Regions from separate parts of the Leuconostoc aquikimchii genome, predicted to be linked through region 1. Evidence: a T-box and tRNA genes for the amino acid it is inferred to sense, from the RefSeq annotation. Region 1 holds a T-box; the other regions hold tRNA genes.
What was found. The T-box of region 1 lies ahead of thrS (threonine--tRNA ligase). A T-box ahead of a tRNA ligase gene usually reads a tRNA of that ligase, here a tRNA-Thr.

Region 1 (11,175 bases):
GCCTGTGGTCATTTGGTCTTTAACGATATTTTTTTCGTTTGTGCCCACCCATTTAGGAGGCCGTGACTTCATATTTCAGCCGTTAATTTTTGACGTGATTTCATTTGTGGTTACCATAATTATTGGTAATTTCATGTTGAAATCAATCATGGCCAACATGAAATTAGCCGGTATTGATGTGCCGCCATTCTTAAAACGGTGGGCTTTGAAATGGGTTGATAAGTGGATTGAAGATGAGTACCACGTCAAATATCAAAAGATTGGCCAAGAGCCGGAATCTGTTAATAAAGAAAGCGAGAAATAATTATGGGATATACAATTGAAAAAAACATCGTTGTGCCAGGACGACCAGCAATGGATAATGGTTTAGCTTTACGGCCATTTGGTCAGGTGCATATGCATTCAACAGCTAACGAATCAGCAACTATGAACAATGAAGTAGCATTTCTATCTAGGAACTGGCAAAACGGCTACTACACGCATTTAGTTGGTGAGGGTGGTCGTATTATTCAAGTGGCTGAAACAAACGGTGGCGCCTACGACGTGGGCGGTGATTGGAATTGGGAAACGTATGCAGCGATTGAATTTGGTGAGCGGGTCACTTCTCAAGCGGACTTCAACAAATCGTATCGTGCTTATATCTGGCTTGCTCGTAAATTAGCTGATGAAGCAGGAGCAAACTATGATTTAGATGATAACGACACGTTTGGCATCAAAACGCATAACTTTGCTTCACGCACTGGACACGGTTCAGATCATGTTGACCCTATTGCGTTCTTAGCTAAATGGGGCGTATCTTATCAACAGTTGAAGAATGATCTTGTTAAGGGCTTTGACACACCTGTTATTCCAGCAGCAAAGTTTAAAGCGAATGATCAGATTGTCTTAACTACAAATGCCTACGCCACACGTTGGGGAACTCAATTTAACAATGCGGTTAAAACGTCATGGGGTACTATTCGTAAAGTAACTCAAGCTTCACAGTCAAAGTCTAACTACTCATACGAAGTGGACTTCTCGGGTCGTATTTGGAATGTACTTGAGCAAGATCTACTAACACGTCCAGCACAACCAGTAAAGAAAGCAGGTGGTTTCAAGGTTGGACAAACTGTCACCCTTAAAGGTAGCGCCTACAAATGGCAAACAGGCCAAGTGATCAAAGATTTTGCAAAGAACAAGCAATATAAAATTAAGAGCGTGAAGGCAGTCAATCAATCTAACAGTAACCAAGCCGTGTTACTTGAAGGTGTGATTAGCTGGGCATTGGCGCAAGATGTACAATAATTGAATAAACATTAACAACTAATGATTTTCACATTAATATGTAAGACATTAGTTGTTTTAATTGCTCCATAGTTCAGTGGTAGAATGACGCACTGTTAATGCGCAGGTCCTTGGTTCGAATCCAAGTGGGCAGTAATGAAAAACGTCCAACTAGATTATCTAGTTGGACGTTTTTTTGTGTGGTTATTTTTTTATAAGGGATCACTAATGTTACGAAAAAATAAAGTTTTCCCTCCGATTTTATTATAGTCTAACTCGTGTTTAACCGATATTTTTTTTAATTCTTGTTGATCATAATAATACCAAAAACCATATGTTCCTGGATAATCGTGGTTTTTAGGGAAGTCGTCTAGTAATAATGTTTTTTTACTTGAAAATATTAGATTATTGCTATGAAAATAAATCGATTTATTAAAACTGTCAACACTATCTGAAAAAAGACGCTGATGTTTAAATTTTTTAGGAGTACGTAATAAAGAAATATTATAAGCCGCTGGATTACGATTTATATAAAAAGTTAATACTAAGTCGGGTGTTAAAGGAAAAGTAAGCGTTACGCGTTCTAATAAGCCCTCATCCATGCCTATAATATATCCATTATCATTGTTAATAAAAACATTGTGTGCTGATGATTTAAAAATTGCTAAATCGGCATACATTAATAGCGGGCGTAATCTTTGCATTTCCATTACACGTGAGATGTTTGTATTATCTTTAACAGAAATCAATTCTTCTTTTTCTAATGATTCATAATCAAAAATAGTATTTATTCGTTCATTATAATTTTCATTGAACTTTGGGTTTCTGACAATTAACTGTGTACAGAATTCAACAAAATATAAAAACACATCCATTGGTAATTGATCTTTAGCATATGATCTGCTTAATCTATTTATCATTGTTGGAATGTACGGCTCAATGCTATCCCATATTGCATCAATAGCATTCTTTTTTAATCCAGTCGACTCGCTTGTTAACGTATAAAAATTTTTCATCTTTAAAATTTCAGATGGCGTTCTTTCGAAGGGATCTGTCTGTTTTCGAAGACGAACGTATATTTTTTTATTTCTAAAAGGAGTTGAGGAGTGAATATTTTCAAAAGTGAACTGTCCAATCAAAGCAGCTGGCATAAAATGTTGTCGTTTTCCTGATGACATAAGTTATCTCCAAATAATTTACTATACTAACAATTATAGTCTGATTTTTTTAAGTTATCACTCAGCATAAATATATTTTAGGAGGTGGAATAGTAACTGTGCTGGTTTATTGGTATGGATTTTAATTGCAATAATTTGTAGCCATTTTGTAGCCTTTAACTCGAAAAACATTGTATTCTGTTGACAGTTAGTGAATGCAGTTATAACCTTAAAACCCAGTAATACCAACGTTTACAAACAAAAAAGCTGCCCTACCAACAGTGTTGATAAAACAGCCAATATGCCGCTGACAGGAATCGAACCTGCACGAGATCACTCTCATATCGACCTGAACGGTACGCGTCTGCCAGTTCCGCCACAGCGGCATTACATGATTCATTATACTAAACTTTTGAGTAAAATAAAAGATTGACTTTCAATGCCAATATAGTATTATATAAAACAATAGGAATAAAGAAGCTAATGTTAGGTTTTTGAGCCTTTTTATGCTTTTTATGACTTATTTGTTAACTTATACAGCAAACTGTCTACTTGTGGTATTAGGGGTATTCGTAAAAAAATGCGTTTAATGTAGTAGAGCGTTTCATTGTTGAACACCAAATGGAGGGTGTGCAAAGGCACAAAATCATGATGAAAACTTATAATTTTTCTGCTGGGCCAGGTGTTATGCCGGAAGAAGTCATCACACAAATTACACAGGCGTTTGAAACAAACGCACACACACATATGAGTATTATTGAAATATCTCATCGCTCCAAACAATTTCAAACGATTATCACTGGTGCTGAAAAGAAATTGCGCGAATTAATGCATATTTCCGATGAGTATGCTGTTGTCTTTTTACAAGGCGGTGGGTCGACACAGTTTGAAATGATCCCATTAAATTTTGCAACAAAACACCATAACATTGCATTACTAGATTCAGGTAATTTTGCCGAAAAAGCTGCGGAAGCTGCCAAACAGCTTGGCAACAAAGTGACGATACTAAATAGTACAAAAGATAAACATTATCAAAAACTGCCACTTTTGCCGGATAATTTTGATGCGACATCTGCTGATTATTTGCATATTGTGACCAACAATACGATTGAGGGCGCGACTTTTCATCAAAACAACTTGCCTAAAACAGCCGGACGTCTTGTTGCTGATATGAGTTCAAATATCTTGGCAGAGCCATATAATGTATCAGATTTTGATGCGATTTTTGCTGGCGGTCAAAAAAATCTTGGTCCAGCGGGTGTCACTGTTGCGATCATTAAAAAGTCATGGTTAACAGAGCAAGATTTAACTGGTGTGGGACCGATGATGCGTTATCAAAATCATATTGATAAGCAGTCAATGTATAATACACCACCTGTTTTTGCGATATACGCCTTAAATTTAGTACTTGATTGGGTCATACAACAAGGTGGCGTTACTGAAATGTATCGTCGTAATTTGGAAAAGGCAGCACGACTGTATGCTTATCTTGACCAGTCAGAATTTTATACTGCGCCCGTCGAAGTAAGTGCGCGCTCGTTGACAAATATTGTTTTTACAACAGGCGATCTTGAACAAGATAAGGTTATTGCTAAGCAAGCAACTGAAGCTGGTCTGTTTAATCTTAATGGACATCGCTCGGTTGGTGGCTTTAGAGCATCGTTATATAACGCACAGCCTATGTCAGCAGTAGATGCGTTGATTGCATTTTTGCAGAAAGTAGAACAACAAGCATGACAACTATCAAAACATATAATGCCATTAGTACTACAGGATTAGATTATTTAAAGCAACATGATTATGATATTAATACCAGCGATAGCCCAAAAGGCATAATTTTGAGATCTCAAAATTTACACAATGAAAAGATTGCGGATAGTGTACGTGCTGTTGTAAGAGCCGGTGCAGGATTTAATAACATTCCAGTAGATGACTTATCAAAACGAGGTGTGGTCGTATTTAACACACCTGGTGGTAATGCAAACGCGGTTAAAGAATTAACTATAGCATCATTGATTTTAGCTGCACGGCCGGTTATTGGTGCAATTGGTTTTGCAAATGAAACACGCGGTGGCGATGTATCTTTACGTACAGAGGTGAGTAAAGGCGGCTACCGCGGCACTGAGTTAGCTGGTAAAACGTTAGGGGTTATTGGTCTAGGAAACGTCGGGTCAAAGGTAGCTAATACTGCTTTAGCTCTAGATATGGATGTGATTGGTTATGATCCTGGGCTAAATGCTAACACTGCTTGGCGAATTGATCGACATATCGTACACGCTAAAAATGTGCAAGAGGTTCTACAAAAAGCTGATTATATCACAGTGCATATTCCGTTAACCGAAAAAAATAAGTTTTTTATTGATGCTGATAGTCTCGCACTTATGAAACCAACGGCTGCTTTATTAAATTTGTCGCGCAGTGGGATTGTTAATGACTTGGCAGCTAAAACGGCGTTAGATAATGATGACCTACGCGTCTATATTACAGATTTTGCTGATGAAGCCTTATTTGATCATCCAAAAGTCATCATCACACCACATATCGGTGGCTCAACAGTTGAAGCAGAAGATACAAGTGCCTTAATGGCAGCACGTCAGTTAGATACGTATCTGACAACTGGAAATATTATCAATTCGGTTAATTATCCTGATATTGATGAACCGTTTACAACAAAATATCGTGTTGGTATTATTCATGAGAATGTCCCTAATATAATTAGCCAAATTTCAAAATTTTTTGGCGATAACAACATTAATATTGAACAATTAAGTAATCGTGCGGTAGGTGCTTATGCATACACGTTAGTCGCGATAAATGGCTTTAGTGATGCGCAGCAAGAATATGTTAAAACGGCATTAGACGAGATTCCGCATGTTATTTTAACTCGTCGCTACGTTAATAAAAACTATTAAGAGGATAATCATATAATGAAGGAATTACAAGAAGCAGGGATTGCGAAATTATCTCAGCGCGGTGTCAACATCGATGATATTGTTGAAGGGGCACGTACTTTTTTAATAGAAAAATATCATGATGCTATTGATGAAACATTGTTAAATACAGCGATTTTACGTGTGTTACATAAAGATGAAGTGGCAGACATTATACTAACAGCGCTGTATTTAGACGAACAGGCAGAAAATATGCCTGATACGCAACCGCTTAAAGCACGTTTACAGCGCGACGCTAACGGTCACAATGTTGATGAAATATTAGCAATTGCAATTACACAACAGTTCTCAGCAGCAGCAACAGTGCACTATGGCTTACTAGATGATCTCAAGCCGGGTTTGATTGGTATTATTAATGACAAAACAGATACCATTAATGTTTATTTGGATGATATATTAGCTGCTTTGATTGCCAGTTCAGCGATGCTGTACTTAGAATTATCAGGTGGTAACACGTATTAAAGCATAGCAATAGCTATCGCATCATTAACTTAAAAAAGACGTAACCATGACTGTTTTAAAAACTGGCAAGGTAAGCGTTTTTTTGATAGAATTAAAGGCATAATAATAATTTCAAGGAGATGTTAGGATGTCAGGACATAGTAAATGGCATAACATACAAGGACGTAAAAACGCCCAAGATGCTAAGCGTGGTAAAATTTTTCAAAAGCTAGCACATGATCTGTACGTTGCAGCAAAAGCTGGCGGTGCAGATACAGATATGAATGCATCATTGCGTTTAGTTGTCGAAAAAGCCAAGTCGGCCAACATGCCGAAAGAAAATATTCAACGTGCGTTGGATAAGGCTTCTGGTGCAGGTGGTCAAAAGTTCGAAGAAGTAACTTATGAAGGTTACGGTACGGCTGGGGTTGCAGTGTTGGTTGAAACATCAACTGATAACATTAATCGTACGGTTTCGAGCATTCGTAATTCTTTTAAGCATTATGGTGGTGCACTGGGGACATCGGGGTCGGTGGCATTCCAATTTGATCGTCAGGGTTATTTGGCAATTGATCGAGAAGCATTTCCAACGTTAGATGAAGATACAGTTTTGGAAGCAGCATTAGACGCTGGTGCAGAAGACGTGCAGACGCTAGAGGCAGTTTTTGAAATTTATACGGCACCAAATGATTTTCAAACTATTGAAGGTGTTTTGGGGGAGTCGGGTTATATTTTTGATGAAGCTGAAGTAACAATGATTGCTCAAAATCCGATGACTATTTCCGATGAAGATCGTGAGAAACTAGAACAGTTAGTAGATGAACTAGAAGAAAACGAAGATGTTTTGGCTGTTTATACAACAGCAGATTAATGGCATATTTAAAAAACATACCCAGTAAAACGGACCATTTAGAGGCTGTTTACTGGGTATGTTTTTTTATTTGATTTGAATTTTTTTCGATTTTTGAATCAATGCTGTCACAAATGCGTTTAATTTGGTAACGTCTGCATCATCAGGTCTTAAATTTATTTTAACGCCAGTTGCGCCTTTTATGCCCTTTGTTTTAGCAAATTGTGCTTCAAATTTTGGTACCGCCAACCCGAAATCACTCATATAATAGGTATCACCTGACCCGGCAACGCCGTAAACGACGCCACTTAAATCAGCTTGGGCTAAGTCATCAAAAAAATCAAGTCCTTCGTCCGGCAAAGAACCATTATCGTACGTATAAGGTACAACAACGGCAATGTCTGTGTGTTCTAGTTCATCAACTTCAGTTTGTGATATTTCCGTTTTTTTAACAGTGATATCAGCAGTGTTAAAGGCTGAAACAATAATATCAGCAACATCTTCATTATTACCAGTGATTGTTGCATAGACGACATGTGCATTCATAATTAATGTGAGTTGTGCTAGTATACGTTTTGGTATATTAGACACATTTCCTCCGATTCAGTTTTATAGTTACAATTATAAAGACTTTACAGAGAATTGCACCTATTATTTTCGTGAAATAATGCACGAATGTGACGGTTTGTTGACAAAATGCAAAAACATCTTTACACCACAGGTTTATGGCCTTACTATAAAGAATAGAAATAAAAAGTAAAAACCGCGACTTCTTGATAGATTTGCGACCGCTTAGGAGATTACAAATGGTACACCAGTTGTTGGCCGAATTTATGGGCACTGCTCTAATGATTATTTTTGGTGTTGGCGTTCACGCCGATGAAGTTTTGAACCGAACGAAGTACCACGGTTCAGGGCATATTTTTGCTATTACGACCTGGGGGTTTGGTATTTCAATTGTTTTATTTATATTTGGGGATGTTTTTATCAATCCGGCTATGGCTATGGCACAACTTGTGCTTGGAAAAATTAGTTTAATATATTTTCTCATAGTTAGTATTGTCGAAGTACTTGGCGGTATTGCTGGTGCCTTGATTGTTTATGTGATGTACGCTGATCAATTTAAGTTATCAGAAAAAGATATCGATCCTGTTATCGTGCGTAATATTTTTTCAACAGCACCGGCAATTCGTAATTTACCGCGTAACTTTTTTGTTGAAGCCTTTGCGACGTTTGTATTTTTAACGAGTATTATGGCAATCTCAGCGCGCGCTGAAAATGTGCCTGGCATGGTACCATTATCAGTTGGATTTTTGGTATGGGCAGTTGGTATGGGCATGGGTGGCACGACGGGGTTTGCTATGAATTTGGCTCGAGACATGGGCCCTCGGTTAGCCTATACAATTTTGCCTTGGAAAAATCGTGCCACCTCTGATTTTCAATATGGCTTGCTTATCCCCGGTATTGCACCTTTTGTAGGCGCAATAGGTGCAGCATTGTTTTCAAAATACTATTTGGGTCTCTAATGATATTTTTTATTTTGTAAAACTGACTTGTAATTTCTAATTGCTAGTCTATAATAAAATTATGACATTTACAAAAGGAAAAAATTATGGGACTGACACAAGAACAATATGATGCATTAAAATTGGCATTTGACAGTGGTATTTTAGATCATGATGCTCTTGCCAAGGAAGCACTAAAGACAGTATTATTAATGGCTATGCCAAAGTAACTGTTGCGTAAAAACATAAACAGTGTTAAAATTATTTTCAGTAACGTTGATAAGGACAACTTAAGTGTAACAAATGATAAAGAGAGCCCATGTTTGGTGAAAATGGGTGATTTGTGCATGAGAGACTACCTTTGAGTGAGGGCTTAGTAAGTAATGAAAAACCTCCGGGTGACACCGTTAATTGTCATTTAAGTAACATGCGTTAGCATGTTAAACTTGGGTGGTACCACGGTGAAACGTCCCTTTAAGTCGCATAGACTTAAAGGGACGTTTTTGTTTTTATCAACGCAACGTTTGTTAACTCAAACCTATAAAAATGGCACAAAATTTGAAAGGAATAGCAATATGTCAGAACTTAAACTTACATTTCCAGATGGGGCAGTAAAAGCCTTTCCCGAAGGAACAAAACCAATCGAGGTCGCTGAAAGCATCTCAAAATCTTTAGCTAAAAAGTCAGTATCTGCTAAATTAAATGATCAATATGTTGGCATAAACGATATTATCCCAGAATCTGGTGATTTTCAGTTAATTACGACAAGTGATTCTGAAGCGTTATCATTATTGCGCCACTCAGCTTCGCATCTTTTGGCACAGGCCTTGAAGCGGATACCGAAATTTGCAAATATGCATTTCGGCGTAGGGCCATTCATTGATAATGGTTTTTATTATGATACAGACAATGGCGCAGGGAACCAAGTTTCAGTAGAAGATTTTTCTGAAATTGAAACTATGATGCATAAGATTGTCAAAGAAGATTTGCCAATCGTTTCACGCCAAATTACACGTGAAGAAGCGTTAGATATGTTTGCAGATGATCCGTATAAGATAGAATTAATCACGGATTTACCTGTTGATGAAAAGATAACAATAGCAATTCAAGGCGACCATATTGAGTTAGATAAAGGTGGTTTAGTGCCATCAACTGGTTGGATTAAACATTTCAAGTTGACATCCGTTGCTGGTGCTTATTGGCGTGGTAAATCATCAAATCCAATGATGCAACGTATTTATGGTATTGCTGAATGGAAGCAAGCTGAGGTTGATGCAGAAATTAAGCGGCGTGATGAAGCGAAAGAACGTGATCATCGTACAATTGGTCGTGATTTAGATTTGTTCTTCACGAGCCAAGAAGTTGGTTCAGGTTTGCCAGTATGGTTGCCAAATGGGGCAACCATCCGTCGTCAAGTTGAACGTTATATTATAGACAAAGAATTAGAAAATGGCTATCAACATGTCTACACGCCTGTATTATCTAATTTGAATTTATATAAAACATCAGGTCATTGGGATCACTATCGTGAAGATATGTTCCCACCAATGGATATGGGAGATGGCGAATTCTTAGAGTTACGTCCTATGAACTGTCCGTCACATATCATGGTCTTTAAGCACAAGCCACGGTCGTATCGTGAATTACCAATTCGTATTGCTGAACTTGGCATGATGCATCGTTATGAAAAGTCGGGCGCCTTAACTGGCTTGTCACGTGTCCGTGAAATGACGTTGAATGATGGCCATACATTCGTTGAACCAGAGAAGTTGGAAGAAGAATTTAAGTCAATTCTAACAATGATGATGTCCGTTTATCGTGATTTTGATATTACTGATTATCGTTTCCGATTATCATATCGTGATCCTAAAAATACCGAAAAGTATTTTGATGATGATGAAATGTGGGAAAAGTCACAAGCGCAGCTCAAACGTGCAATGGATGATCTTGAATTGGACTATTACGAAGCTGAGGGTGAAGCTGCTTTCTATGGTCCAAAACTGGATGTGCAGACGAAAACAGCTTTGGGTAATGAAGAAACGATGTCAACAATTCAGCTAGACTTTTTGCTACCTGAACGTTTTGATTTGACATATATTGGTGCAGATGGGCAAGATAATCATCGGCCAGTCATGTTACATCGAGGCATTGTCGGGACAATGGAACGTTTCACGGCGTACTTGATTGAAATGTACAAGGGTGCTTTTCCAACCTGGTTGGCACCATTACAAGTGCAAATCATTCCAGTTAACCTTGGTGCACATGGTGAGTATGCTGCTAGTATTCAGAAGAAATTGCAAGCTGCTGGGTTGCGTGCTAACGTAGAAACAAAAGAAGCGAAGATGGGTTACTTGATTCGTGAAGCACAAAAGAATAAGGTGCCATATACGTTAGTATTAGGTGATTCAGAAGTTGATGGTCAGACTGTCACGGTACGTCAATATGGTGAAGAAAAGACAGAAACGATGTCATTTAATGATTTTCAATTGGCTATTTTAGCAGATGTTGCACGGTATTCTCGCACAGCAGAAGTAAACTAATTAACTTAATGAAACATCTAATTAATCATTTGTTAGATGTTTTGTACATACGGACTGATGTACGTGTTTGAAACAGGGGGATAAATATTTTTATGGCAGAAACAACGGAAGACGGTAATAAACCGCCAAAACATGGTTTACAGAATCGTCATGTGCAATTAATTGCTATTGGCGGCACGATTGGGACAGGACTCTTCATGGGTGCTGGTAATTCAATTCATTATGCTGGACCGGTTATTTTATTGGTATACCTGATTGTTGGTTTGTTCATGTTTGTCATGATGCGCGCAATTGGTGAATTGTTATACGCTGATCCAAAGCAACATACGTTTATCACGTTTATTACGAGGTATATCGGCAATCGCGCAGGCTTTTTTGCTCGATGGTCGTATTGGCTGACCGTCGTGTTTATGGGTATGGCAGAATTAACAGCAGTGGCAAAATATGTGCAATATTGGTTGCCAGGGT
Region 2 (11,175 bases), 870 kb from region 1:
TCTCGAAAAATGAAGTCACCCTTAGAATTTGTCTCCGACAACGTATTATCCTTCTCAAAATAAGCATTAGGAAAAGCATACGGACGAATTTTATTGAATTCAGTCATTGCATATTGTTCTAAACTTTCACCAATTTCTTTGGTTGATTGGCGCGCTTTAAAATCTTTATAGAACTCGACTTGCTCATTAGCTGTCTTGAGTTGGGCTTCATATTGACTTTGAACGTTAGCCAGCTGTAACTGCTTTTCTTGGTCCTTCAGTTGTAATTGTGAGGTTAATTCAGACACCTTTTGATCTCGTTGCGCCAACTTATTTTGGGATGCCGCTTCTTTTTTAAGCAGCTGCGTTGCCAGTTCAGATTGACTTTGCTGCGTAATCGTTTGAATCTTTGACTCTAGTTCAGCGATTTCGGTTTGCTTTTCTTGGTCCTTCAGTTGTAATTGTGAGGTTAACTCAGACACCTTTTGATCTCGTTGCGCCAACTCGCTTTGAACTGCCGCTTCTTTTTTAAGCAGCTGCGTTGCCAGTTCCGATTGGCTTTGCTGCGTAATTGTTTGAATTTTTGATTCTAGTTCAGCGATTGCAGTTTGCTTTTGCGCTAAAGTAGCTTGCATGGTTAATTCTTGTTGTATTAATTGCGTTTTTAGCTCGGCATCATTTTGTTGCGCGATACTTTTAAGTTCCGTTTCGAGCGCGACTATCCGATTATCTTTATCATTAATGGTTGCTTGTAACGTTTGTTTTTGCGTTTGTAAGTGATTATCCAGCTCAATATCTGTTTGTTTAGCCTGTTGTACTGCCCATTCTTCCTTGGCTTGTGCAACTCTATCCTCAATAATATCAGCGATTTTACCATTAATAATGCTGGTATCAATATTTTGTTCATCGGTTAAATCAATCATATCGCCGACTTGGGCAGCTTGATCTAACACTAATTCAGTTTGTGATGCAATGTGGAATTTAATTTTTGCCATGATTAAACATGCCTTTCTTTGAGTATCTTTTTTTGTTGCTTAATTTTTTCTAAGTGCACATCATCCACTTTGACAAATAAATAAATCACAGATAATATCACGATGAAGCTAACACCGAATAGCAACACGCGTGGTGTAAATGATGCTAATAGAATGAGCGAGAATAAAACGGTTCCCCAACCAATCCATCGATATTTTGCTTTAATATTTGCTAGACCTGTTGATAGATATTGAACAAAACTCATAAACACGGTTAATCCGCTGAGAAAAACATAATTACCAGTTAAAAAGAGGAAAATACCAACAACTGTTGTTAAAATTACTGCTAGAACTGGGCTCCCAAAGCGATTCTTTCGCGCCACTAATAAAGGTACATCTTCATGATCTAAAGCTAGGCTAGAGAGAATTGTGGGCGTATTAAAGGTTGTTGCCACAATAACCCCAAATATTGACCAACAAACACTAATAACAAACAGTGGTATGCCAATTGCGCCAACAACTTCCGAGAAAATTGTCGCCGCAGGCACAATTGTATCTGGTAAGCGATTACCTAACACACCAATGGTAATACCTTGAATGATCACATAAATCACAATACAAGTAATCATGACAAGACTCATAATTTTTGGTAAATTTTTAGCCGGGTCTGTCATTTTTTCCGCGTTAACCGGTAAAAATGAAAAACCAGTAAAGAAAAAGAAAACAGTTCCATATGCCGATAAAAATCCAGTCAGACTTGTTGAAAATGAACGAGGTGCCAAGGGTAAGAAATTGAAATTTGCTAACTTAACAAGCCAAATTGTGGTGGCAATAAAAATAATCACAATTAAAACCTTAATCAAAGACGTGACATTATCTAACACAGAAATAATCGCCGAACCAAAACAAGATATGATACCTAATATCACCAGTAATCCAACACCAATCATGCGCGTATTAATGTTTGGCGAAATCATTTTAATCGCTGTCAAGAGTGCAGATACCTCTGTCGCCATTGTCACTGTTCCTAATAACCATGTTACCATGCCAACAATAAAACCCGTAAAACGACCAAAAACTGCCTTAGCATAAATAAATGCGCCACCATTTTCAGGATAAATTTTACTCATATTAGTGTATGAAAACGCAATGATAAAAATAGATAGTCCCGCCAATAATATGGCCCACAGACTCCCAGTGCCTGCATCATGGTAAATTTTGCCAGACAATAGAAAAATACCTGAACCAATAATTGAATTAATTCCCAGCAAATAAACTACTGCCGGAGAAAGTAATTTTTTTTCTGCCATTATCTCATCTTCTTTTTTAAAAGTTACCCTAATTATATCAAAAAAGCTTATCATTGATGAAGCGTCTCAAAAAAGTTAGACAAAACGAACAAACTTGAATTATTTTTATTCATCTGTTTAGCCACCGTCGAACACACGTTTTTAGTTATAAAAATCATTGTAATCTATCATACCATTTATCTGTTTTATTCTAGCAAAAACGCGATAACTAGGACATACCAAATTGTCCTAGTTATCGCGTTAAGTTCAAGATAACAACCTTTTATTTTCTTATTTTTGACGTTTTTGCATCACAAAGTACAGCGGTAACCCTGCAAGTGTTGCCACAACACCAATCATTGCTAATTGGAAAGCCGTCAACAATGTCATCACAAGAATAAAAATGCCACCTACAATGGCAATCATTGGTACAACTGGGTACAATGGCACACGGTAAGGCCGTGCTAACTCGGGCTCTTGTCGTCTTAATTTAATAACCGCAATAAAGACTAACGTATAAAATACCCAAATAACAAAAATTAACATATTGGTTAATGTATTAAATCCGCCAACAAACATTAAAGCAGTGGCTAAGACTAATTGTAAAATGCCAGCGATATAAGGTACTTGAAAGCGATTTAGTTTAACTAACTGTTGTGAAAATGGCAGACTCTTTTTTAACGCCATGGCATAGGGTAATCGCATGCCAGTCATTGTATAACCATTCAAGGTACCATAAATGGAGATTAAAATACCTACGGTCACGATTTTACCACCAAAGCCACCAAATATATGTTGCGCAGCATCCATAGCTGTATTTTCATTGCCTTGGATTGCGTGCAAGGGTAGCGTGTGTAAGAAAACATAATTTACCAGTAAATAAACAATCATAATACCAAGTAAACCACCGGCAATCGCACGTGGTAAATCACGTGTTGGATTTTTCATCTCACCGGCAATATTACCAACATGAATCCAACCATCATAGGCATACATTGTAGCCAGCAAACCAGCACCCAAAGCAGGCGCCCAGCCATGAACTTCGTGACCAGGGACCACAGGAAATAGTGTGACATCAACGCCACCAGGTTGCAATAAACCAAAAATAATAATTAAAGCTAACGGAACTAATTTAAAAAGTAAGGTGATTGCTTGAAAGTGACCCGCTATTTTTGATCCCAACATATTAATTAAAAAGACTGAAATCAATGCAGCAATCCCCGAAGGAACGACAGTTGCATACCCCCAATGAAACAAGTTAGCTATCTGTGTGCCAAAAATTATCCCTGTGGCACCAATACTAGCAGGAAAATAAATAATAACTTGTGCCCAACCTAACAAATAACTAGCTAATTTGCCATAAGCACGCTCGATATAGACAAGCATACCACCTGTCTGTGGCAACGCCGCAGCAAGTTCAGCACCAGTTAGCCCAGCAGCTAAACTAATTATGCCACCTAATAGCCATACAAGCAACGACATACTCGTTGAGCCTGTCGCTTCTGCGACAGTTGACGACTTGTAAAACACACCTGCGCCAATTACCGTGCCCATCACGGTTGAAATCGCAGGAATTAACGTCATCGTGCGATTAAGATTTTGATTCGTCCCCATGTTTACCTCTTTAAATGCAATTAATAATACTCCTTCAATAATAACAGTTTGTGTGCTGTAAGGAAATCACTTTGCCAATTTTTAAGTATACCAAGCGTTAAAATTGAAAGGCATTAATACACCAACTAACAGTATCTTGACACCAACTAACAGTATCTTGACACCAACTTTTTTTGATGATATTCTATTCTGAGATAGTAATAAATACTGACACGATTTAAATTGTGTTTGCGTTATCCTGCAATAGTGGATGTAGACTGGGCGTTGTCAATGCGACGCCCTCTTTTTTATACCATTTTTTACAAAATTAAAAGAAAGCGTGCTTATTTCTCATGACAAAAATTCAGCAGCGTGCCTTAGGGCTTTTGGTTGGGTCACAACTCTTGATTATGCTCGGTATTGGCTTAATTATTCCAGTTGAACCTTATATTAAAGAAGATATGTCGCTTACAGCAACTGATATGGGTATCATGGCAGCGTTATTTGCTGCTGTCCAATTTATTGCCTCGCCAATCATCGGCCGTTTTTCTGATAAATTTGCCCGCATACCGCTGATTGCCGCTGGTCTACTCCTTTTTGCCGTTTCAGAAGGGCTATTTGCATTCGGTATCGGTCATTCCCTATTGCAGTTAAACGTCGCACGTGCCTTAGGTGGCTTAGCGGCCGCATTGTCGATGCCTGCCATCACTGCATTAGCATCAAACATGACAACGAGTGAAAATCGAGCACGCGTGATTGGTTGGTTATCGGCTTCATTTAGTGGTGGTATTATTTTGGGCCCCGGTATCGGTGGTGTCTTAGCTAACATTGATCATACTTTGCCGTTTTTTGGGTCTGCTATTTTAGGTTTGCTTGCTTTTATTGTTTTTATTGTGTTTATGCCTGACGAAAAAAAAATTCGTATCACACAAAGTGCAACGCAGCATAATAACGTCAAATTAACCGGTCAGTTTTGGTCTGTCGCACTAATCATGTTACTCCTTATGATTCTCGTGGCTTCATTCGGATTAGCAGCATTTGAAAACATGTTTAGTCTCTATTTTCACGATGTGCGTGGTTTTAATTTAACTGAAATTGCTTGGTTTTTGGTTGTTAATGGCTTCTTATCATTAATCATTCAAGTTGTTTTTTTTGAAAAAATGGTGCGTTATATCGGTGAATTAATGGTCATTCGTATCAGCTTCATATCAGGATTTCTAGCCATTATTTGGATTCTATTGTCGCAAAGTAAATGGGAAGTCTTTGTCGCCACGCTGATCGCCTTCGTTGGTTTTGATATCTTACGGCCAGCAATCACAACGCTATTATCACATGTAAATGACGAACGACAAGGCCTAATTAATGGTTTGAACATGTCCCTAACTAGTGTTGGTAATATCATTGGTCCAGTGTTAGGTGGTGTTCTCTTAGATATTGGCAGTAACTTGCCTTACATGTTTGTAGCAGTTATTTTAGCGATTGCCAGTATGCTGACGTTTACCGTTCGGTTTAAGGGTTGATTCTAATTTCATCAAAAAAGCATCTTTTACAAGATGCTTTTTATTCAACCAATTTTTTTCTATTCAATGTCGGCGGCACAACCTTATGATCCGTTTTGGTCATCGCTTTAATGTACTTAATAAACGTATCTGTGTCTGTGCCAATTGCACCAACTATCTTAGTATCTTTGAATGCATAAAAATTATCACCAGCACCATGCAAGAAGTCGTTAATCACAACACGATAAGTTTGATTATCTGAAACTAATTGCCCTTTACTGTCCCAGATGTCTTTAGCAGTATAGGATTGATCACCTTTTTTTGTGTAACTATAAGTTAAACCGGCTATTTGCAAATAATAATGTTGATTTTCATCATATTGTTCATTCAGCGCTTGTCGGATTTGAGCACCTGTCATGTCAACGACCTGCAAAATATTGCCAAATGGCTGAACCGCTATTGCTGAGCCCCATGTAATGGCTTTATTAGATTTAACAACCAAGTCTGATCTGACACCACCAGTGTTTGTAAAGGCAAAATCTGGTTTTAAATCCGCCTTTTGTGCCTCATATAACTGTGCATCAGCAACCATCTCACCTGCTTGGTTTTCCATACTTGCACTATTATGCAATCGACCAGTAATTGTTTCCGCTTTACCTGCGTAACCAATCACATTGTTAACCTTGCTTTTCACGAGTTTATCAGCATTTTTTACAATTGAAACAACTTTTTTATCAGCTTTAGTTTCACTATCATCTTTTTGCGATAATACTGGGTAAACATGGGTTGATACTTTGGTAAATTTACCCGTTTTAGCACTGATATAAGCCCAACTATCATCATATGCTTTTCCTGTATAGACCGCTTGTACCACATGTGTTTGGCCAACTTTCGCATTGGCATATTGATGCGAATGTGCTGCGATATACAAGCCAACGTTATTATTTGGCTCAATTTTATTGAGCTTTTGTAAAATATCTACTGTGGGACCACTAGTTATCTTGTCTTTACTTTGAACACCTGTATGGCCAACAACTACGACAGCATTAACACCTTTGCTGCGTAAAATATTGTCATATTTTGCAATCGTCTCGGCTTCATCAAGCACCTGATAATCTTTATAATTTTTATATAATGTCAAACTGGGCAACGTTGACGTCTCTAAACCAATAATCCCAATTTTTGCTGTTTTATTCTTTTGTTTCACTGTCTTAATAACGTAAGGCTTATAACCATAAGGTATTTTCTGAGTTTTTTTATTGATAACATTGGCAACTACCATATCAATGCCCGACGAATAGTGTGTATATTTTTTAACCAAGGAATCTGCTTGGCTACTGGGTTTTTCGCCAGTTAATATACGATTAAATTCTGGCAATCCTTGATCAAATTCATGGTTTCCCAATGTCCCAATTTTAAATTTCATTGATTTTAGCACATGCATTGTTGATTCATGTGCTAGTAAAGATGAGTTTGCCGGTGCAGCTCCCACCATATCACCCGCTTCAATGCGTAAACTATTATTAGATTGCGTTACTTTTTTAAAGTGTGACTCTGCTTGATTTAAATAAGACGCCAAACGCCCAACTGTTCCTGCATCGTCATACGTTTTTGTGCCAATATCTACAGATCCTGTTGTTTCTAATCCACCATGTAAATCGTTAATACCTAGAAACTGTACTGCAATATTTTTACTGTGACTTGGATCAGCTTTCTGGTAATCAGGTTCCAAACTAGGCTTACTGTAATTGTCAGTATTGTTCGTAACTGGCACATCAGCATAAACAACCGAGTTACTTGTTACGATAAGGCCACATAAAACCAGCGGGGCTAAAACAGATAAAAATTTTAATCTCATAATCATTCTCCCTCATATAAGTGGTTTTAGTATATCATTTCACATAGTCTCCGCCCAATTATAATTTGATTAAAAAAGAAACAATATTCATTAAAACAGCCCCATCGTTCGTTTATTTAAATGAGTTGTTATTTTATATTTTTCATAACATCGTCACTAAGACATTCCGAAAAAATATTTATTGTTAACTTTTCATTCATCATTTATTAACAAACGATTCAGTTAAACAACGATATTAAATACTTTAAAAAGCGAACGTTATTATTTTTTTATTAAATTTAAACATCAAAGTTCGGATTATACTGAATTATTTAAAATTTTGGTATAATAAAACCCCTGGTATTAGATTATTAGTCCAATTCCAAAGGCTCACGTCAATATACTATTTTTAAACTTAGGCACGTACGACAACATTCATTGCGCTTGGTGTATGCCAGCCAAGCGCATAATCATTACTATTCACATAATGCCATGTGCTCGTTGAGACGAAATATTCTCTTTGTGAATAAGCATAAGGATCTGAAATTAAGAACTTCCCATTATCATATCCAACAATAGTCATGACATGGAATGAGCGACCTAATTGCCAGTAATAATCACCCCAAGTCACCACGGGGTTACCGCTGAGTACTTCACTAATAACATCATTAGTCGTGGCACCTGTCATATCACTAATACCCGTATCAAATCGACGCATACTTGAAGCCAGCTTAGAAGCAAACACTGTTTCTGTTAATGAGCTACCCCAACCGCTAGGATTACCATAAAAGCCAGTGGCTGGTGTCTTATCGTAGCCATAACCAGTAGCATGATATATTTGTGGTAAACTATAATGTTTATTCTTATTAGAAAGCGCTATTTGAAGCGCAGTGGCTTCACAACCTTCTGGATAACCTTGGTTTAATTGAGAATACCAAGTATGTTTTAATGTGACACGATCAACGTCACCATCCTTATTAACATGATACGCATTCATTTTATTATCATTAAAATTACGGTTACGATATTGCTTGTAGTCATTGCCATAATACTCTAACCCAAGTTGACTATATTTTCTAAAGCCCTTAACAGCATCGCCATTGGTACCTAGATAATAATAGGTATTGCCTGTTTTGGCATAGCTATTACGCAATTGATTATAATCATTACCATAATACTCCAATTTACCGTTGCCATAATAACGCGTCCCTTTTACTGCGTCACCATTGGCACCAAAGAAATAAATTGTCTTTGCATTTGTACGGGTATAGTTGTTACGAACTTGTTTAAAATCTTGTCCATAATACTCTAAGCCCTGATCATATTTTCTAAGCCCTGTATAGGCGTGCCCATCAAACAAGTCAAAAAACATATATGTATTACCGGAGTTCAGATACCCGTAGTGCATTTTACCAGTATTATCATAATAAACAGTTTTCTTTGCTAATTTTGTTAAACCATTAGATTGATTACCTTGGTTATCAAAATTATACCAACTATTGTCAATCTTTTTTTCACCTGTAACTTGAACATCATTTTGGTAATACTTTGTTTTACCATTTTCTGTCACAAATCCATTTTTAGGTTTTGCTGTCATAGATGTTGTCGTTTTATCAGTTTTTGGCTGTTCTGAACTAGCAGTTGCAACTGGTTTGTTTACCAACTGGTCAGATTTAGAAGTCGTTTGGTCACTATTTTCGTTCGATTGGCTTGTGGTTTTTGATGTATCCTGATTAGTAGCAATTTGCTTATCTATAGCTATTGATTTTTCTGTTGCGCTAGATGAGCTACTTGAATTAGCTACTGTTCCCTCTGTTAAATTGGACGATTGTACATGCTCACTTGTCGTTGAAGTGCCGGCAACTGGTTCAGATTTTTCACTTTGAATAGCAGAAACTTGACTCGCACTATCTGAACTTGCACTACTCATTTGTGTCTCTTGCTGACCTTTGATTGTATCAGCAGTCACTTTTTGCGGATTTGTTAAAAAACTAGCCATTGCCAGCGCTGTGACAGTTGTTATACAAACAACTTTCCCCAACTTTAAAAAATCATATTGCTGTGTTTCATTCCTCATATTTTCTCCCTAAAATTATGTGTCATTTAACTCACTTTATTATACCAAAAAAGTAATAAATAGCAATATAATTTTAACTAGGTGATTGGATTAATAACCTGAAAACAAAAAAAGTAAACCACTCAAGGTTTACTTCGATAACATAATATTATTAATGCCGACGAGAGGAATCGAACCTCCGACCCCAGGTTTACGATACCCGTGCTCTACCAACTGAGCTACATCGGCAAATAATGTAATCAACTCCGACTGCCGGGCTCGAACCGGCGACAACCTGATTAACAGTCAGGTGCTCTACCAACTGAGCTAAGTCGGAATAATTGCTTAACACAACTATTTAATTATGCCAGTTTCATTCTTATTTGTCAATACTTTTCAAGGCACAAAAAAAGCAAACCTTATTAGATTTGCTTCTCATAAAACTCCGACTGTCGGGCTCGAACCGACGACAACCTGATTAACAGTCAAGTGCTCTACCAACTGAGCTAAGTCGGAATAATTGCTTAACACAACTAAGTTATTATATCTAATAACTACCGTTGATGTCAAGCTTTTTTTGATAATTACTTATATTTAATTAACGCATCGTTGGAAATAACAAGACGTCACGGATCGTATCAGAATCAGTCAATAGCATAACCAAACGATCAATACCAATGCCTAAACCACCCGTTGGTGGCATACCATATTCCAAAGCCTCAATGAAGTCTTCATCAATATTTTCAGCTTCATCATTACCATTTTCACGTTCAGCAACTTGTGCTTCAAAACGCGCACGCTGATCAATCGGATCGTTTAATTCCGTGAAGGCATTGCCATACTCGCTACCCATAATGAACAACTCAAAACGATCGGTAAAGCGTGAATCCTCAGCATTTTTCTTTGCTAAAGGTGACACATCAACTGGATGGCCATAAACGAACACTGGTTGAATCAAAGTATCTTCAACAAATTCTTCAAAGAATGCATTGATAATATGACCAACACCCCAATACTTTTCGTACTTAACATGCTTCTCATCAGCTAGCTTTTGCACTGCTTCGATAGACATTTCTTGCCAAAAATCAATGCCAGTCTGTTCTTTGATCAAATCAACCATGTGCTTGCGCGCAAACTTTACCCCAAGATTAATTTCTGTGCCTTGATAAGTCACCTTGAGATCATCAGAAACCACTGCTGCAGCGGCCTTGAAAATTCCTTCTGTCTCATCCATAACATCAGTAAAATCCATATAGGCGGCATAAGTTTCCATTGTTGTAAACTCTGGGTTATGCTTAGGATCCATCCCCTCATTACGGAAGATGCGCCCCATTTCATAAACACGTTCAAAACCACCAACAACTAAACGCTTCAAATATAATTCAGTTGCAATGCGCATATACATATCAATGTTTAACGCATTGTGATGGGTAATAAACGGACGTGCCGCAGCGCCACCCGCTTCAGTTTGTAAAATAGGCGTCTCGACTTCCATAAAGTCTTGTGAATCCATATAACCACGAATAGCTGAAATTATTTTTGAACGTAATTGGAATTTTTTGAACGAGTCTTCATTCGCAATTAAGTCCAAATAACGTTTGCGGTAACGGGTTTCAACATCAGCAATACCGTGAAACTTATCAGGCATTGGCCGTAAAGCCTTTGTTAAATGGGTCAATTTTGTGGCCAAAATTGTCAATTCGCCTGCTTCCGTTTTCATAACGATGCCTTTTATGCCAAGGAAATCGCCCAAATCAGCACGCTTAATAATTGGATAATTTTCACCTAAATCATCACGCTTAGCATACATTTGAATTTTACCAGAAACATCTCTGAAATCAGCAAAAATAACCTTTCCAGCACCACGCTTGGCAATCATACGACCAGCAATAATAACTTCATGTTGGGCTGTTTCAAGTTCCTCAAGACTGCTATTATCATATAAGTC
Region 3 (11,175 bases), 430 kb from region 1:
GCGGATTGGCATGACGATTGCCCATTTGATTTAAATGAAAGATACCCATTCTGATTAATTTTTGCATCGCATCATCGCCAGTAATTTGAATATCTTTTGTTTGCCATAACTCATGCCAATAAGCATGACTATTTTGCTGAATTTCTGAAAATGTCGTCTGGTTAACCGCGTTTTGAACGCATGTTGCGAGATCTTTTTTTGTTTCCAAATCACTCGCGATAGCAATCACACGCGTAATAGTCACTGCTTTTCCCGCGTGACCCTGAGCGACATAATGATTAATGACACTGTCATCTGTTATTTGAGTCGTCTTTGCGTGCACATTTTCGCCACTTGATTGTGATGCCAAAGCTACTGTCACATGAGTTGTCCGTGTGCGAATTGTCATGGTTGTGTCAGTTATTGATTGGATCACAAATTCTTTCGAATCAAAATCTCGGTAACGCGCAACATTTTTATTTTCAACGCTACCATCAATTTTGGCATCAATTGTCAAATCAACATCATAACTAGGCGTCACTTTAAATTGCAAACCTAAATCATGCCAATTTATAGGATCAACCACTTTGATAACGTCAATATCAACAAAATGTGTCGGATCATCATCAACTAAAACACGATAATGATCAATCAATTCACCCGTTTTAAAATCAAGTCGCCGTGTCAAAGTTGTGATCGTGTCATTGTTAATCACTAAGGGTTTACCAGCAATTGACACAGTCATCAATTGCACATTTGGTAAGTTAACTAAATCTTCATTAATGACAGCGCGTCCAGCAACTGGTGTTGACGTCTGATTAAAGACACCAGCTGCATATAGTCCGGGATAAAAATCGTCATCATAAGTGTTTGTGACAAGTGAACCACGCCAGCCAAGGAAGCCATTACCCAGACTAAGCAAGCTTTCACGACCATAGTTTTTCACGCCATCGACAATATCATCATAAGTTAATGACCAAGTATTTTCTGTCATGTTTCCTCCTTAAATTGTTAACATCTTATTTACCAGCAGCATCTTTAAAGGCATTTTTCTTCTCAACAGTTTTTATTTCATTCACATCTGAATCTTTAAATCCGAAGAAGTAAACCATTGCAAATGATACGATAATTGTCGCTGCCGAAGCAATCCAGAAAATCAACATATTATTGCCAGCGCCTACCTGACCTTTTGGTACAGCAAACGATGGGAAACCAATTAATGAACCAGTGAAACCATACATATTCAAGTTAAACAGCCCTGCAATAAAGCCACCAACTGCGCCACCAATATTGGCCATCCAGAACACGCGACCATATTTTAAGTTAATCCCGTACATAGCCGGTTCGGTAATACCAGCCATTGCTGACAGGAAACCTGCCCCAGCGAGACCTTTAAGGGAAGGAATTTTTGTTTTAGCCCAGACAGCCAATGCACCAGCACCTTGAGCAATCATTGTGAAATTAACAATAGCATTCAAAGTTGAATGTCCGGTTTGTGCAATTTCGTTGGCAATCAACGGTACAACCATCCAATGCAACCCGAATATAACAAGTGCTTGATACAAACCACCAATAATTAAACCAGACAATGGATAATTTAAATGAAGTAACCAGTTAATCACTGTAGAAATACCTTGCGATGCTAAAGTGATTGCCGGACCAACAAGAATTAGAACCACAGAAGCCACAACAACCAATGTTAGTAATGGCTGAAAAATTGAACGTAAGACCAAAGGCAACTTCTTTTTAAGCCAATTACCAACTGGTCGTGCTAACCACGCAGCAAAAATAATTGGGAAAATTGAGTAGGCATAACTTGGAATATTAATTGGCAGTCCGAAAAAACTCGAATTCAAACTAACACCAAACAACGTGCCGACAATTTTACCAGGTTGTGCAATTTGATTACCGATAACATGGGCATTTGTTAAATTAATGAACTCCGGTTTAACCAAAAATGCACCAATAGCGGCAACAACAAATGGGTCACTTTTAAGTTGTTGTGCAGCTGAGAAACCAACTAGAATCGGTAGAAAATAAAATGGTGCCATCGCCATTGATTGTAAGATGGTAAACGTACTCGATGCTGGATCAATAAAATAAATAGCCGAAAATGATGCTTGATTCGACACTAAACTCAAGAACCCATTTAACATACCACCAGCAGCAAGCAACCCAATGATTGGCATCATTGAACCAGTAATTGTGCCAATGATCGCCTGAAAAGCGTGAACAATAGGATTTTTAGAGCCATTCTTGCCGGTCGTTTCAGCAACTGCTTGATCTGTTGCCTCATTATCAGCAACGCTATCACCTAACTGGGCAATAACCTCATCGTAAACATCAGTCACAGCCGGACCAATGACGACTTGATACTGTCCTAATGAATCAGCATAATTTACACCCGCTATACCATCTAAACTTTCAATGGCATGATTGTCAGCAACGTTATGATCTTTCAAATAAAAGCGCAATCGCGTAATACAGTGAATCACTTTATCCACATTTTGTGCACCACCAACACCTGCAATAATATCAGTAGCAAGTCTTTCATATTGATTACCAGATCCTTTTGCTGAGCTGCTCATTTTAGTAGCCCCTGTTGCTTCTTGTTTTATAGTTGCATCAGCAACTACTTCACCAACTGTTACCGTCTTATAACCGGCAATCTCTAGCTTATCTAACATTTCGGCCGTGTTTGTCACGACCACCATTGTTGTCGTAGATAGATTAGCTGCAGTAATTTGAGCCAAATCAACCGACCCAACTTTATCCCCAGCGCGTACATGATCGCCTTTTTTAATCGTCCATGAAAATGGTTTGCCATCAAGACTGACTGTTTCAAGACCAATATGTGTCAATACATCCAGGCCATCAGAATTATGCAAACCAAAAGCGTGTCCTTGTAGGGCAATAACTTCACCAGCTACTGGTGCAACAATATCGTGGCCTGTTGGTATTAGTCCAAATCCCTCACCCATCGTCTTCTTGCTAAAAATTGGATCCTCAACTTCTATTAATGGGATGAGTCTGCCGGCAAGCGGCGCCAAAATTTTTGTATTTGTCATTTCTCTTCTCCTATGCGTAACTATTATCTTTAACGTCTTTTCAATGACGTCTAGAAAATTCAACACTTTTGAACCGATCGCCACGATGACGGGATTCAGTAAATGAGACAATTCTGCCATCATTAAGAAAGGTTTCTGAACGAATCACGACAATTGACATGGGTTCCGTCAATGACATTAACTGCCTGTCTAATGTATTGGCGGTTTCAATCGTGATTGTCTTTTTTGCATAACTAATCACTAAACCTAACTTTTGCTCAAATAATTCAAATAATGATAATGAAGTCGACAAACTTTTGATTTCTGGGACAACATCTTTTAATACATAATCCCGGTCAATGATGACAGGTTCATTATCCAAATAACGAATACGCACAATTTCTGTTGCCGGTAGGGGCATTTGTCCACCATAATCAAAAACTAGTGGGACATCTTTGTCTGAAATAGCATCCAGTTGTGTCCGCTCATTGAAATTTAGACGTGCCGCTAATTCACGATAACTTTCAACATGCGAAATCGGAAACGAATAACGATTTTGATTAATAACAAATGTCCCACGACCTTTAATTCGCATGACATATCCTTCATCGACTAACATTGCAACAGCCTTTCGCGACGTCTCGCGAGCAACATGGTAGCGATTCATTAAGGCAAAATCACTAGGTAACTTTGTGTCTTCTGGATATTTACCGTCATTAATTTGTTTTAGCAATTCATCATGGATGATCTGATATTTATTCATCACAAATTCTCCTCTATCGCTGTTTACAAGTTAAATATAACATTATTTGTAAGCGCTTACAAATAATTAAATCGACATTTTAAAACAAATGTATAGACAAGTTAAGCCACTAGCAACGCAGCATAGGATTACCGGTCTAGACAAGATTTTTTGAATCTAATCGCTATTTGAATTGCTTTTTAAAAATGGCAATATTCAGACACTAAAAAAACGGTTAACATGATATTGCTAACCGTTTTTTTGACACACTATTACTTTTGAACGATAGCTGAAATCACAACTTGACCGTCAATTAAGTCTGCACTCAGTTCTTTCTCGCCAGGATTATCTAGATAAAAGTCAGTGACTTGATCACGAATTTGTTGTTCAATGACACGACGTAGTGGTCGTGCACCCATCGCTTCATCATAACCATCTTCAATCAAATGATTTTTGACAGCTTCAGAAACCTGCAAAGTTAACTCTTTTTTAGCCAATGTCTGACTCACATCAGCTAGCATTAGATCAACAATTTGCTTGAGATCATCTTTACTCAAAGTTGAAAATTCAATCACACCATTAAACCGGTTTAAGAATTCTGGCCGGAAATAAGGTGCCAAACGTGTCATTAATTCACCGTCACTATTATCCGAGAAACCAGCATTGGAAGTTGCAATGATTACTGTGTTTTTGAAGTTAACAACATTACCTTGTCCATCGGTCAAACGACCATCATCCATGACTTGCAATAGTAAGGTCAAGACTTGTGGATTCGCCTTTTCAATTTCATCAAGTAAGACAATTGAGTAAGGGCTACGACGTACTTTTTCCGTCAACGTATTGCTGTTATCGTCATAGCCAACGTAACCCGCAGTCGTACCAATTAGTTTGGACACTGCTGTCAAATCTGAATACTCTGACATATCTAGCCGTACAATATTTTCTTTACTACCAAACATATCTAATGCTAGTTGCTTGGCTAACTCCGTCTTACCAACACCTGTTGGTCCAACAAATAAGAAACTACCAATTGGTCGATTGCCTTCATCAAATCCCGCACGATTACGACGAATGGCACGTGCAACCATGTTAACTGCGTCCTCTTGTCCGATAACTTTGCCAGCTAAACGCTTTCCGATTGTCTTCAAACGTTCAATATCAGAAGCACCCATTTGTGCTACGGGAATACCTGTTAAACGTTCAACAGACTCAGCTACATCATTAGCAGTAGCAACAACTTTAGTCGCTTCATCCGCTCCAGCAATTTTCTGTTCCAATTCAGCAATTTTATTCTTATACTTTAATGCGGCTTCAAAATCTTCCTCTGCAACAGCCTTTTCCTGCTTTTCTTTGGTATCATGTAACTGCTTTTCTAAACTCACTTTATCTGTTACTGGATTTTTAGCGCTCAAATGAGCTGCCGTCATATCCAACAAATCTATCGCCTTATCGGGCAACGAACGTTGTGGAATGTATTGCACAGCATAATCAACAGCGGCTTTCAAAACATCCTCAGGTAAAGAAACATGATGATGCGTTTCATACAGTGCAGCAATACCCTTTAAAATCAATAGTGTATCTTGCGCAGATGGTGCGTTAACAGTAACTTCATTAAATCGACGTGCCAAAGCAGCATTTTTCATAATAGTGTTACGATATTCATCTTGCGTCGTCGCACCAATCAATGAAATTTCGCCGCGGCTCAAGGCTGGCTTAATAATATCGGCCAAACCTTTACCGCCATCCTCACCACCAGTAGAACCAGCGCCCAAAATTTGATGAATTTCATCAAAGAATAGGATAACGTTTCCTGCTGATTTAACTTCCTTCATCAAGTTTTGAATGTTTTCTTCAAAGGCACCACGGAATTGTGTACCGGCCTCTAAACTTGAAATATCAATCGAGTAAATTTCCTTATCTTTAATCGCAGCAGGCACATCTCCTGTTACAATTGCTTGTGCCAGGCCTTCAACGACAGCGGTTTTACCAACACCAGCATCCCCAACTAATACAGGATTATTCTTCGTACGACGACCCAAAATTTCTGCTGTCTCTTGAATTTCTTTGTTACGGCCAATCACTGGATCAAGCAAGCCATCACGTGCCTCTTGTGTCAAATTACGACCCAACTTAGCCAACATACCTTCCTGCTTGGGTTGTCCTTGCTGTGCTACCTCTCGCCTGTTATTACCATCAACTTGGGCCTGCTGTCCCTGAGGTAATTGGCCACTCTGACGGTATTGCGCGAATTGCTCAGGTGTTACTTCTTGTCCATTGATGAGGTAGCGTCGATTTTCAGAATTATAACCATTCATATTACCCATCATATTGTTGAAAATATTGTTCATGTCTGATCCGAATGGATCATTTGAAAAATTGTTATTAGCCATTTAAAATTCCCCTTTTTTATTCAATTGCATGACATTATTGATAATTTCAGCTGTGCTTAACATAGCTTACCAAATCAACGTTCGTCTGAATTAAAATATAGTTTTTCAAGGTCTCTTAGCACTTCCCACATTGCTTGATGTTGCGCTTTAGCAAGCGCATCAAGATCTCTCATGTTCAAACTGGTTGCATCTGATTGCGTTTTATTAAATGATTTATGGATCGTTGTATAACCATATCCAGAATCTTTCGCCACTCGGTATATCGTGAGCGAATTGTCATCCAAATACGCCTTAATATCAAATCTCATAATCATCACTCCAGTTTAAAGTTTGTCCGCGTACACGATCGTGATTGCGGTTAATAAAGTTGTTGTTTCCTAACATTTTTCCACATCTCCTTTACAATTTAATTATAACACACACGTGATATAACACAAGTGTGTTATATATATAAATTATCACCTGTTTTATATGGGCTGAGCTGTTATACTTGATAGATAACAAAGTTACCATGGCATTGCAATGCAGAAAGGAAATGTCTTAGCTGATGTTAGTAATGAAACTAATGAGCTAAGACAACACATCATGACAGAAAATTCACCAAAAAAGCGTTCTTACGCACAAAAAAACCTCAATTCAAGTGGTAAAAAACCTTTTTACGGCAAGAAATTTGACCCACGCAAGTCAGGAAAAAGACAAGATCCTCATTTCGATGGTGTTGACGTACATGTCGATCAAAACTTCCCACTAACAATCAAGCGACTAGGTATCAACGGCGAAGGTATTGGCTACTTTAAACGTAAAATTGTTTTCGTTCCCGGTGCTTTACCAGATGAAGTCGCTGTCGTTAGGGTCACTGAAGTAGAACCAAAATATATTGCAGCTCGCGTATTAAAAATTCGTGAAAAATCACCAAACCGCGTTAAACCACTAGATGAGTTTGCTGATGAAGTCGGTGGCTTTGAACTAGAACACATGACTTATCCCGCGCAGTTAGCGTTTAAAAAAGATGTCCTTGTGCAGTCATTAGAAAAATTCCAACCACGTGGTTGGTCTGATTACGATTTACGTGACACGATTGGCATGGAAAACCCCTACGAGTATCGTAACAAAGCACAATTTCCTGTTCGTAAAATCGGTAAAAAACTCAGTGTCGGTATGTACAAACGCAGCAGTCACGATCTTGTTGACTTACCTGTTGTCCACACACAAGATCCTGTGACGATGAAAGTTATGCGAACGATTCGTGAGTTGCTTGATAAGCTTTCAGTTTCAATTTATAATGAAGATAAAAATCATGGCACAGTTAAAACCATCGTCGTTCGTGTGTCACATACAACCGGTGAAGTCCAGCTCACCTTTGTCACAAATACTGATGGATTCCCTGGTGATACTGCTTTGATTACAGCTATTAACCAAGCTCTACCCGAAGTAACAGGTATTTTCCAAAACTTCAATCCTGGTCGCACGAGTCTTGTTTGGGGTGAAGAAACAATTAAATTGTGGGGGAAAGATTACATTGAAGAAACAATTATGGGGAAAACTTTCCAACTTTCCCCTCGCGCCTTCATGCAACTCAATCCTATACAGATGGCCGTAGTCTATAAAGAAGCACTAGCTGCGCTTGATTTGACACATGCTGACAAACTAGTCGATGCCTACGCTGGTGTTGGTACAATTGGTTTAAGTTTAGCTGATAAAGTTGGCGAAGTTCGTGGTATGGAAATTATTCCTGAAGCAGTTGACGATGCGAACATCAATGCTAAAATTAACCACATTGAAAATGCTAAATATGAAAGCGGTACAGCAGAAGAGCTATTTCCAAAATGGCAAGCTGAAGGTTGGTTAGCTGATGCACTGGTTGTTGATCCACCACGTACTGGACTTGACACTGCTTTACGTCGCGAAATTTTGCGGACAATGCCGGAAAAATTTGTTTACATCTCATGTAACGCGTCAACATTGGCTCGTGACTTAGTTGACCTAACAAAAGCCTATAAAGTCGATTATATTCAAAGCATTGATATGTTCCCACAGACAGCACGATGGGAAGGCGTTGTGAAGTTAACACGACGTGATTAATCATTAAAAAATAAGCAAGAACTGCGTTTAAAAACGCAGTTCTTGCTTATTTTTTAATGACTTTTATCTTGCTTTTTAATTTTTTTCAGCGCTATAAAATTTAATAAGTAAAATAATAATAGTAAAGCCATTGTTATACCAGCTATCAAATATCGGCCATCTTTCGTATGAAGTAACAAATCATTTAACTTAGGTAGTCGTGTCACAATTCCCATAACCCCCGCACCAACCAAAAAGATAACAAATGGCCAAATAAATGTTTTATCTTTTTGACGAATGAAAAAATATAGTCCTACTATTAATGTTAACAAAATAATAACAATACCCAATCCACCATCTATCCACAAATGCAGTGGCGTTTTTAAAAACATGTTCATCAAAAATATGGGTGCGCTAATAACACTAACAGCTAGCCAAACCACAAAATACTGCAAATATTTATTTTTCAGTGTGGTATTGACTTGATATATTGTTCGGCCAAGATATTTAAAACCAATCAAAATCACAACATATAGATAGCTACCTGAAATAACTAACATACCAATATCAATGGGCTTCTCTGCAATCATTAAAGATGGTAAAAAACAAACACCAATATAAGTTAATAAAAGATAAAAACCTACTTTAATAATTTCCAAAATATGACGTGGCATTTCAGACAATATTTCATCAGCAATGACTTTAGGTTCTTTGCCAAAATAATCTGCTGCTGAAACATCATCATTTTGCGCTTCCAAAATGTCCTGTAGTATACTTAATAATTGCGTTTCTATTTTGTATTCGTCACGTGCGAAACCTTCGATTCTAATATACAATAATAAATTTTCATAAAATACTTTATTCTCTGCATTCAAATTTTCACGTAACAAATTATTCGATTCAATCATTTCTTTTGTTTTCATTATTTTCCCCCTCGTCAATCAATTGATTAACTGCTCCCTCTAAAAAATGCCATTCATTAATAAAATCTTTTTTAGCTTGTATACCTGCGACTGTTGTAAAATAATATTTACGGTCGGGACCTGCCAGTGAAGGTTTCATTTTCCCTTCAATTAATCCGCGCTTTTCCATTGTTGTTAATAAAGGATATATTGTCCCTTTCGGTATATCAGACAAGCCATATTGATTGATTTGCTTACTAATACCATACCCATAGTCTGGTTTTTTTTCTAAAATAATTAGCATCACACCTTGTAAAATACCTTTAAGCATTTGACTAGAAGTATTTGATTTCATTTTTATTCCTTCTTACTAATATGTTTAGCATACTAGTATTATAAACCATACTGCACTAGTTTGTAAAGCCAACTAGTGCAATAAAAAAAGTAGCGACAATATTGTCGCTACTTTTTACCTGATGCCGACTAGCGGATTCGAACCGTTGACCCCCTCATTACTAGTGAGATGCTCTACCAACTGAGCTAAGTCGGCAACTCCAAGTACTCAAGTATGCCTAAGTCATACTAGATACCCCAGAGAATACTAATTCTCTTATACGGGTGACAGGAATCGAACCTGCACGCCTTGCGGCACTGGAACCTAAATCCAGCGCGTCTGCCAGTTCCGCCACACCCGCATTGTTGTTTACGCAACTATATTAGTTTACTTGAAAAATGCTCGTACGTCAACACCCAATTTCATATTCTTTTTTAATTGGTAGCCGCGCGTTAGCAAATCAAACATCCTATCATTACGTATCAACACTGCCACGCTCATGGTGATTGTTTGACACTGTGGATAATCTCGCACAGAACAGTACACAGGAACTATTAAATATTAAAAATGTCAAAATTCAATTTTTCTAAAAAACTATTCTTGCCGTAACTCTTTGTTTTTGGTCAGTGCAACAAGTTCCAAAACAAAAGAAATAATCACTCTTAAGACTGCATATACTGGCACAATTACAATCATACCAACAATTCCCCACAAATTACCAGCAACCATTAATAACAGCATAATTGTCAGGGGATGAATCGCCAATGATTTGCCGATGACATTAGGATAAATAAAGTTCCCATCAAGCTGCTGAACAATTGTCATCACAATAAAGACAAACAACATCTGCTTCCAAGATTGGGTACTAGCCACGATTAAAGCTGGTACCACCCCAATCCAAGGACCGATATATGGCACAATATTTGTAATACCAGCCACGACCGCAAGTAACCAAGCATAGGGTTGTCCAATAATCATATACCCAATAGCCATCGTAATACCAACAAACAACATTTCAATGGCTTGACCCGAAATATATTTTTCTATGGTGTTGTCCATTTTTGTAGTCAATTCGGAAATTTTTTGTGCATGTCGATTTGGAAAGATCTTTTTGATGGCAGGCACCAAACGCTCGCCATCACTTAACATGTAAAATAATACAACCGGAATGGTCACAAGGTTAATTGTTACTGACGTTATTGTGGCGACAACTGTCCCTAGCGTCCCAGCTGTAATTGTTAAAAAGGATGCAGCATATTTACTAACTTCTGCTCTAATTTGATCCGCATTAACAGACAAATTCAAATTTTCAAACCATCGACTATTGACAGTTTCCGACGTAAATCGTTGCACATCTTGCACAAAACTCGGCATAGCCGTAATCAAATTCGTTATTTCACGGATCAATGTTGGCACCAAACCAACTAACGCCGCCGCAATAATTGCTAAAAATAAAACAAACGTGATAATAACCGCTAATTGATGTGGCATGTGTCTACCGAAAACTGTTATTTTTTTTATTAATTTCAAGATTGGTTTTAACACGTAGTACAGGAATCCTGCAACAAGTAACGGCACAAATACTGTTGAAACAAAAACGTTAATCGGTCGCATCAAAAAATCAAATCCAGATACGATCAAAATCAAAACAGCTAACGCCAGTAATTCTAGTGTCCAAAAAAATAATTTTTTTAATTTCATATTGGGAAACATTATTGGA

Region 2: it encodes a tRNA-Thr, which carries the amino acid that the T-box ahead of thrS (threonine--tRNA ligase) is inferred to sense. The anticodon was not compared.
Region 3: it encodes a tRNA-Thr, which carries the amino acid that the T-box ahead of thrS (threonine--tRNA ligase) is inferred to sense. The anticodon was not compared.

The regions. Positions count from the first base shown of each region.
Region 1 covers NZ_JBFPER010000001.1:752,825-763,999, forward strand. Annotated here, with positions in the region: gene AB3K24_RS03820 (hypothetical protein) at 1-304, shown strand, start outside; gene AB3K24_RS03825 (N-acetylmuramoyl-L-alanine amidase) at 307-1,284, shown strand; tRNA gene AB3K24_RS03830 (tRNA-Asn) at 1,347-1,417, shown strand; gene AB3K24_RS03835 (DUF4238 domain-containing protein) at 1,476-2,441, opposite strand; tRNA gene AB3K24_RS03840 (tRNA-Leu) at 2,723-2,806, opposite strand; gene serC (3-phosphoserine/phosphohydroxythreonine transaminase) at 3,072-4,157, shown strand; gene AB3K24_RS03850 (3-phosphoglycerate dehydrogenase family protein) at 4,154-5,332, shown strand; gene AB3K24_RS03855 (phosphatidylglycerophosphatase A family protein) at 5,348-5,833, shown strand; gene AB3K24_RS03860 (YebC/PmpR family DNA-binding transcriptional regulator) at 5,961-6,683, shown strand; gene AB3K24_RS03865 (flavodoxin domain-containing protein) at 6,750-7,208, opposite strand; gene larD (D/L-lactic acid transporter LarD) at 7,469-8,188, shown strand; gene AB3K24_RS03875 (hypothetical protein) at 8,275-8,397, shown strand; T-box leader at 8,435-8,644, shown strand; gene thrS (threonine--tRNA ligase) at 8,743-10,707, shown strand; gene AB3K24_RS03885 (amino acid permease) at 10,800-11,175, shown strand, end outside.
Region 2 covers NZ_JBFPER010000001.1:1,625,742-1,636,916, forward strand. Annotated here, with positions in the region: gene AB3K24_RS07955 (DUF2130 domain-containing protein) at 1-974, opposite strand, end outside; gene AB3K24_RS07960 (APC family permease) at 977-2,263, opposite strand; gene AB3K24_RS07965 (APC family permease) at 2,534-3,856, opposite strand; gene AB3K24_RS07970 (MFS transporter) at 4,189-5,355, shown strand; gene AB3K24_RS07975 (bifunctional metallophosphatase/5'-nucleotidase) at 5,396-7,192, opposite strand; gene AB3K24_RS07980 (C39 family peptidase) at 7,587-9,248, opposite strand; tRNA gene AB3K24_RS07985 (tRNA-Thr) at 9,404-9,476, opposite strand; tRNA gene AB3K24_RS07990 (tRNA-Asn) at 9,492-9,564, opposite strand; tRNA gene AB3K24_RS07995 (tRNA-Asn) at 9,671-9,743, opposite strand; gene lysS (lysine--tRNA ligase) at 9,826-11,175, opposite strand, start outside.
Region 3 covers NZ_JBFPER010000001.1:318,784-329,958, reverse strand. Annotated here, with positions in the region: gene AB3K24_RS01665 (glycosyl hydrolase family 65 protein) at 1-973, opposite strand, end outside; gene AB3K24_RS01660 (glucose PTS transporter subunit IIA) at 999-3,047, opposite strand; gene treR (trehalose operon repressor) at 3,088-3,789, opposite strand; gene AB3K24_RS01650 (AAA family ATPase) at 4,041-6,158, opposite strand; gene AB3K24_RS01645 (hypothetical protein) at 6,233-6,466, opposite strand; gene rlmD (23S rRNA (uracil(1939)-C(5))-methyltransferase RlmD) at 6,744-8,240, shown strand; gene AB3K24_RS01635 (DUF1129 domain-containing protein) at 8,294-9,142, opposite strand; gene AB3K24_RS01630 (PadR family transcriptional regulator) at 9,120-9,476, opposite strand; tRNA gene AB3K24_RS01625 (tRNA-Thr) at 9,599-9,671, opposite strand; tRNA gene AB3K24_RS01620 (tRNA-Leu) at 9,735-9,816, opposite strand; gene AB3K24_RS01615 (AI-2E family transporter) at 10,050-11,168, opposite strand; gene mutY (A/G-specific adenine glycosylase) at 11,168-11,175, opposite strand, start outside.